DNA from 2 places in the Cohnella hashimotonis genome. Region 1 is predicted to be linked to the other one. Evidence: riboswitches for the same ligand, from Rfam matches in the RefSeq annotation. Region 1 holds a riboswitch; the other holds the start of a gene.
The links. Region 1 has a riboswitch for thiamine pyrophosphate ahead of thiC (phosphomethylpyrimidine synthase ThiC). Riboswitches for the same ligand answer to the same signal wherever they lie in the genome.
Positions count from the first base shown of each region.

Region 2: another riboswitch for thiamine pyrophosphate. It lies ahead of KB449_RS15120 (ABC transporter substrate-binding protein); the one in region 1 lies ahead of thiC (phosphomethylpyrimidine synthase ThiC).

Region 1 covers NZ_JAGRPV010000001.1:1,690,817-1,694,222, forward strand. Annotated here, with positions in the region: gene KB449_RS06535 (YcnI family copper-binding membrane protein) at 1-156, shown strand, start outside; TPP riboswitch at 702-808, shown strand; gene thiC (phosphomethylpyrimidine synthase ThiC) at 1,187-2,941, shown strand; gene KB449_RS06545 (ThiF family adenylyltransferase) at 2,934-3,406, shown strand, end outside.
Region 2 covers NZ_JAGRPV010000001.1:3,720,158-3,723,563, reverse strand. Annotated here, with positions in the region: gene KB449_RS15130 (GerAB/ArcD/ProY family transporter) at 1-658, opposite strand, end outside; gene KB449_RS15125 (hypothetical protein) at 643-912, opposite strand; TPP riboswitch at 1,077-1,191, shown strand; gene KB449_RS15120 (ABC transporter substrate-binding protein) at 1,294-2,376, shown strand; gene KB449_RS15115 (thiamine-binding protein) at 2,422-2,727, shown strand; gene KB449_RS15110 (ABC transporter permease) at 2,717-3,406, shown strand, end outside.

The DNA of each region.
Region 1 (3,406 bases):
GCGGCCGACGGGGACGGGCACGGGCATGCGGATGCCGCATCGACGGAAGCGTCGGACGGCGATCGGGATCCGCTGACGCTGGGCCTTGCGATCGCGGGCCTGGTGGCGGGCCTGGCCGCGCTGGCGATCGCGCTCCTGCGCAGGAAGTCGCGCTGAGGGGAGCGCGAGGGCGCTCGGGCGAGCATAGCGGACTTGCGTGCCGCCATGGACGCCAAACCAACGCCTCGGGGCCGATAGCGGCAGAAAGTCCCGCTGTGGCCTGCAAACTAGCTGCCTCGCGGCGCTCTCCAGCGAGCGATAGGGGCAGCGCGTGCCGCTAATGGCCGGAGGGACGCTCTCCAGCGAGCGATAGGGGCAGCGCGTGCCGCTAATGGCCGGAGTGACGTTCTCCAGCGAGCGATAGGGGCAGCGCTTGCCGCTAATGGCCGGAGGGACGCTCTCCAGCGAGCGATAGGGGCAGCGCGTGCCGCTAATGGCCGGAGGGACGCTCTCCAGCGAGCGATAGGGGCAGCGCGTGCCGCTAATGGCCGGAGGGGGCGCTCTCCAGTGAGCGATAGGGGCAGCGCGTGCCGCTAATGGCTGGAGGCCGTGCTTGCCAGCGAGCGATAGCGGACGCTGGCGCCTTTATTTGTCGGCGCGTATCGCAACTGGGAGCGTAGCCGGATTGACACCCGGTCCGCGCCCGTGTACAGTTGAACCATGAATTCCACTGGGGGCGCCCGCGAGGGCTGAGATAAGGCAGCGATGCCTTGGTCCCTTTGAACCTGATCTGGGTCATGCCAGCGTAGGAAAGTGGACCAATGTGCGTAGCAAGCTGCATCGGATCGCAGCGCCGCAAGCCGTCAGGCCGCGTCGTTGCAGACCGCGTCGTTGCAGGCCGAGCCGTCTTTCCGCATCCGCGGGGAGCGTTCGTCCTTACGTCCGCCCCATGCAGCTCGAAGCTGCTCGTTTTGGCCGCTCCCGACGGGGCGGCTTTTTTGCATGCCGAATCGTGCGCAAAAAGCCGCGTCTCGTACGGAGCGCCGATCCAGGCGTATTTACGTCCGCCGACGGCTCAAACCGTCTTCGTGCGCGAATGCGTTTGCGGCTTCGTCCATCCGTCATTGTGTTTTCTTTTTTCGCAGCGCGCCCTTGTCGGCCTCCCGGAGGAATTCGTTCGAATTCATTCCAGGGAGGTTTTTTAGCGATGGAGAACATGACCGGGGCGCTGCCCGGAAGCCGCAAAGTCTATCTGAACGGAGAGGGAGACGTTCGCGTGCCGATGCGCGAGATCCGCCTATCCGATAGCACGGGACGGGACGGCTCCTCTCAGCCGAACGCGCCGCTGCTCGTTTACGATGCCAGCGGCCCTTACACGGACGATAGTTACGAGGCCGATATCCGAAAAGGACTGCCGACGATCAGGGACGCATGGATCGCATCCAGAGGGGACACGTTCGAATACGCCGGAAGGAATCCCGTTCCGTCAGACGACGGCTACAGATTCGAAGCGCAACCGCCACAAGCGCAGGCTTATCCGGGACTGAAGCGCAGACCCCGCCGGGCGGCGGCGGGACGGAATATCACGCAGCTCCATTACGCGCGCCGCGGCATCGTCACGCCCGAGATGGCTTATATCGCCGTCAGGGAAGGCATGACGCCCGAATTCGTGCGAGACGAGGTGGCTGCCGGACGCGCAGTCATCCCCGCCAACGTCAACCATCCGGAGTGTGAGCCGATGATCATCGGACGGCATTTCCACGTGAAAATCAACGCGAATATCGGCAACTCCGCCGTCGTTTCCTCCATCGAAGAAGAAGTGGAAAAGATGACCTGGGCGACCCGGTGGGGCGCGGATACGATCATGGATCTGTCGACGGGCAAAAACATTCACGCGACCCGCGAATGGATCTTGCGCAACGCCCCGGTCCCCGTCGGCACGGTGCCTATTTACCAGGCGCTCGAAAAAGTCGGCGGACGGGCCGAAGCGCTCACCTGGGAAATTTACCGCGACACGCTGATCGAGCAAGCGGAGCAGGGCGTCGATTATTTTACGATTCATGCCGGCGTGCTCTTGCGCTATATCCGGCTGACGGCCGAGCGGGTGACCGGCATCGTGTCGCGCGGCGGCTCCATCATGGCGGCCTGGTGCCTCGCGCATCACGAGGAGAACTTCCTCTACACGCACTTCGAGGAGATCTGCGAAATCATGAAGGCATACGACATCACCTTTTCGCTCGGCGACGGCCTCAGGCCCGGCTCGATCGCGGACGCCAACGACGAGGCGCAGTTCGCGGAGCTGGAGACGCTCGGCGAGCTTACCCGCATCGCCTGGAAGCACGACGTGCAAGTCATGATCGAAGGGCCTGGCCATGTGCCGATGCACCTGATCAAGGAAAACGTCGACCGGCAGATGGCGGTATGCCAAGAGGCGCCATTTTACACGCTCGGACCGCTCACGACGGATATCGCGCCCGGCTACGATCATATTACTTCGGCCATCGGTGCTGCGATGATCGGCTGGTTCGGCACGGCCATGCTCTGCTATGTTACGCCTAAAGAGCATCTGGGTTTGCCGAACAAAGAGGACGTCAAGGACGGCGTCATTGCTTACAAGATCGCGGCCCATGCGGCCGACCTGGCCAAAGGCCATCCGCGGGCCAAGCTTCGCGACGACGCGCTTTCGAAAGCCCGGTTCGAATTCAGGTGGCGCGACCAGTTCCATCTGTCGCTCGACCCGGAGCGCGCGATGGCCTACCACGACGAGACGCTGCCTGCCGAAGGGGCGAAGTCCGCCCACTTCTGCTCGATGTGCGGACCGAAGTTCTGCAGCATGCGGATCACGCAGGATATACGCGACTATGCGGCCGCCCGCGGACTGAACGACGAGGAAGCGGTGGAAACGGGCATGCGCGAGCAGGCGGACGGTTTCAAGGCAGCGGGCGGGAAAATCTATGTCTAGCGCCGGGTTTGGGGCATGGGCATCCGGCAGAGGCAGTCCCGCTCCCTGGGAAGTCGGCAACGCGCATGTCGAATCTCTGTCCAGATACGACCGTCAAATCCGCTTCGCGCCGATCGGAGCCGAAGGTCAGCACCTGCTCGAAGGCGCGTGCGTCCTCGTGGCCGGCGTCGGCGCACTCGGGTGCGCGCTCGCGCAGCAGATGGTCCGCGCCGGCGTAGGCACGGTCAGGCTCGTGGACCGGGATTTCGTCGAACGCGGCAATTTGCACCGCCAGTCGTTGTACGACGAGGCGGATGCCGCAGCGTCGGCGCCGAAGGCCGTCGCAGCGGCGGCACGACTGAGAGAGATCAACAGCGACGTCCGGATCGAGCCTTTCGTTGGCGAGATCGGGCCCGGGAGCGTCGGGACGCTGCTCGCAGGCGCGGACCTGGCGCTCGACGGAACGGACAACGCCGAGACCCGCCT
Region 2 (3,406 bases), 2.0 Mb from region 1:
GCAGCGCATAAGTGCCGGTTTTGCCGATCGTCCGGAAATCGCCGAAGAACGAATGAAAGACGAGAAACACGATCAATTCGCCGTAGGGAAACCAGAGCGAGCCTCGGAACACCGAGACGGCGACCTTCGCCAAGCCTTCCGACAAGAACGGTAAAAGCCGCTCCGAATCGACCGAGCCGCTGAAGATCAGCAAAAAAGTCAGCGTCGCGAAAAACAGCATGACCATGAGGGCGATCAGAACGGATAGCCGCCCTAACGCAACGATTCCGCCGGCGGCCGCATAGGCGACGACCATAACGAAGATCAGGATCACCAGTTCGCCGGGCGTATTCCGCAGCAGCGACGTCATGATGAGCTCGAGCATATCGCGCAGATTGCGAGCGGCGATGTACAGGAAATACACCGTGTAGACGAGGGTCAGCAACCGGCCGGCGATCTTTCCCCAAGCGCCGACGAGCATGTCGAAGAGATTGCCGCCGCCGCCAAAGCGAATCAACAGCAGATAAACGCCGGCCAACAGAAAAGAGGGAACGATCGTCAGCAGGTCAACGATCCAAGTATCGGGGACCAGCCTCGGCGTTCCGAATATAATCGACGTGCCCAGCAAAAAGACGAGCATGAGCGCGTAGAGCTGAAGCGGGCTTAATTTCGTCTCCAATGTTGTTCCTTCCTTCGGGCTCCCGGCATCTTGCCCAAGAGTCGCTTAATGGCCGGAAGCCGTGTCAGATCATGCCAAGCGGCGATGAGAAAGGCGAGCGCGAGCATCATCCAAGTGTGCCCTGCGAAATAAGGAACTTGACGGTATAGCTGCCGGATCGACAGGAAGTAGGGTTGGCGGTATACCAGCATATCGAAAAAAGCCAGGAGCGCTAAGCCCAGCATCGCAATCAGCCCTGCGCCAATCGTTACCAAACAGTTGCACCCCTTTTTTAACAGGTTGCGCCGGAGGAGGAATCATTATGCAGCGACGGCCGATATTCGCGCAAGCGAGCCGAGGCAAGCAAATGCTGGACAGAATCCGAACTTCTGCTATAATGAGGAGCGTTATCTATCAACGCCAAGTACGTCGACAATCGAACAAACCCCGGGGGAGCTGGAGTAGGCCGGCTGAGAGTGCATCCCGTTACAACGATGCAGACCCTTTAACCTGATCTGGTTAGTACCAGCGTAGGGAGGCGGGAAGCGCGAATCGGATTCGCGCGTTTTGTCCATGCTTATTTAGGACGCCCTCCGTATACGGGGGGCGTTTTTTGAATGTCTGCGTGACAAGGCACGGAGAGGGAGAAGAGACAGATGAGACTGGTCAAAAAAAGCTGGCGTGGCAAGGGCGCGGCAGCGATCGCGGCGCTGCTGATCATGGCGGGTTGCGGGGGGAACGGGAATAACGAGGGAGGCAGCGGTTCGGCCGCGGCTTCGCCTGACGCGAGCGCGTCTTCGTCGGCATCCGCTTCCGCGTCGAGCGGTCAAGCCGCCGATCTCGGCAAGGTGAAGGTCGTGCTCGACTGGACGCCGAACACGAACCACACGGGCCTGTACGTTGCGGCCGACCAGGGATACTGGAAAAAGCGCGGGCTCGACGTCGAAATCGTGCTGCCGCCGGAGAGCGGCGCGGACCAGATGGTCGCAACGGGCGCTGCTGACTTCGGCGTAGGCGCGCAGGAGGGGCTGACGCTGGCCAGGGAAAACGACATGCCGATCGTCTCGCTCGCTGCCATCATTCAGCACAACACGTCCGGCTTTGCGTCCCCGGCGGACAAGAGCATCAAGGAGCCTAAAGACTTCGAAGGGCATAGCTACGGCGGATGGGGCTCGCCGGCCGAACAGGCCGTCATCGGCTCGATGATGCAGAGGCAGGGCGCCGACGTGAATAAGGTCAAGTTCGTCAACGCGGGGACCGCGGACTTTTTTACCGCCGTTCAGAAGGATATCGACTTTGAATGGATTTTCTACGCCTGGACCGGCATCGAAGCCGAGCAGCGCGGCATTAAGCTTAATATGGTTTATCTCTCGGACTTCGACAAGCGTCTCGATTATTACACGCCGGTGCTGACGACGAGCGAGAAAATGATCAAGGACAAGCCGGACGCCGTCCGCGCCTTCGTAGAAGGGGCGTCGGAAGGCTATCAGTACGCGATCGACCATCCGGCGGAAGCCGCGGACATCTTGATCAAGGCTAATCCCGACCTGAACGCGGATCTCGTTAAGGCGAGCCAGGCCTGGCTGAGCCCGAAATACAAGGACGACGCGCCGCGCTGGGGCGAGCAGAAGCGGGAAGTGTGGTCCGGCTACGCCGAGTTCCTCAAGGAGCACGAGCTGTTGACCAAGGATCTGGACTACGACGCGATGTTCACGAACGACTTTTTGCCGCAGCCTTAATGATTAAATCTAATAACAGGACCTAACCTAAGGAGGACGACGGACATGTCGCAAGCACTGCTCAGCATTCAGATTTTGCCGAAAGCCGCCAAACCGGAGGACGATACGCATCTGTACGTCGACAGGGCGATCGAAATTATAAAGGCTTCTGGCGTCGCTTACCGGGTCGGGCCGCTTGAGACGACGATGGAGGGCGATCTCGACCGGCTGCTCGATATCGTGAAGGAAATGAACCGCGCGATGTTTGATAAGGGAAGCCCGTCGGTCCTGTCGCAAATCAAACTGCTCGTTCACGGATCGGACGGCGCCTCGATGGCGCATCTGCTGCGCAAATATCCCGATGGACAATAAGCTTGGCCGCCTTCTGCTGCCCATCGGCACGCTGGTCGCCGTGCTGGCGCTCTGGCAGTTGTGCGTAGCCGTATGGCATATCAAGCCTTTCACGCTGCCGTCTCCGCTTGCGATCGGGGAACGGATATGGGAGCAGCGGGACCGCCTGCTGGCGCAGAGCGGCTCGACCCTAAGGCTGGCCCTTAAGGGCATCGGGCTCGGCATCGGGCTCGGCGTGCTGTCGGCGATCGTCTTCCACCTGATTCCGGTCGTCAGGGCGGCGCTCTCGCCGATCATCATCATCACGCAGAACATTCCGCTGATCGCGCTCGGGCCGCTGCTCATCATCTGGTTCGGCTTCGGCCTGACGCCGAAGCTCGTGCTGCTGGCGCTCGTCTGCTACTTTCCGATCGCCTGGTCGATGCTGGCCGGCCTCGGACAAGCCGATGCGCATCTGCGCGAGTATCTGGCGATGATCGGCGCGAGCCGGCTCACGGTGCTGAGGCGCCTGGAGCTGCCGGCTTCGCTGCCTTACTTTTTCTCCGGACTGAAGATTACGGCGACTTACAGCATCACGGCGGCGATCGTCGCGGAGTGGCTCGGCGCGAGCGAGGGGATCGGTTATTATCTGGTGCTCAAGTCCAAGGGCTACGACACGACGAGCGTATTCGCCGCGATCGTATGCATCGTCGGCATGGCG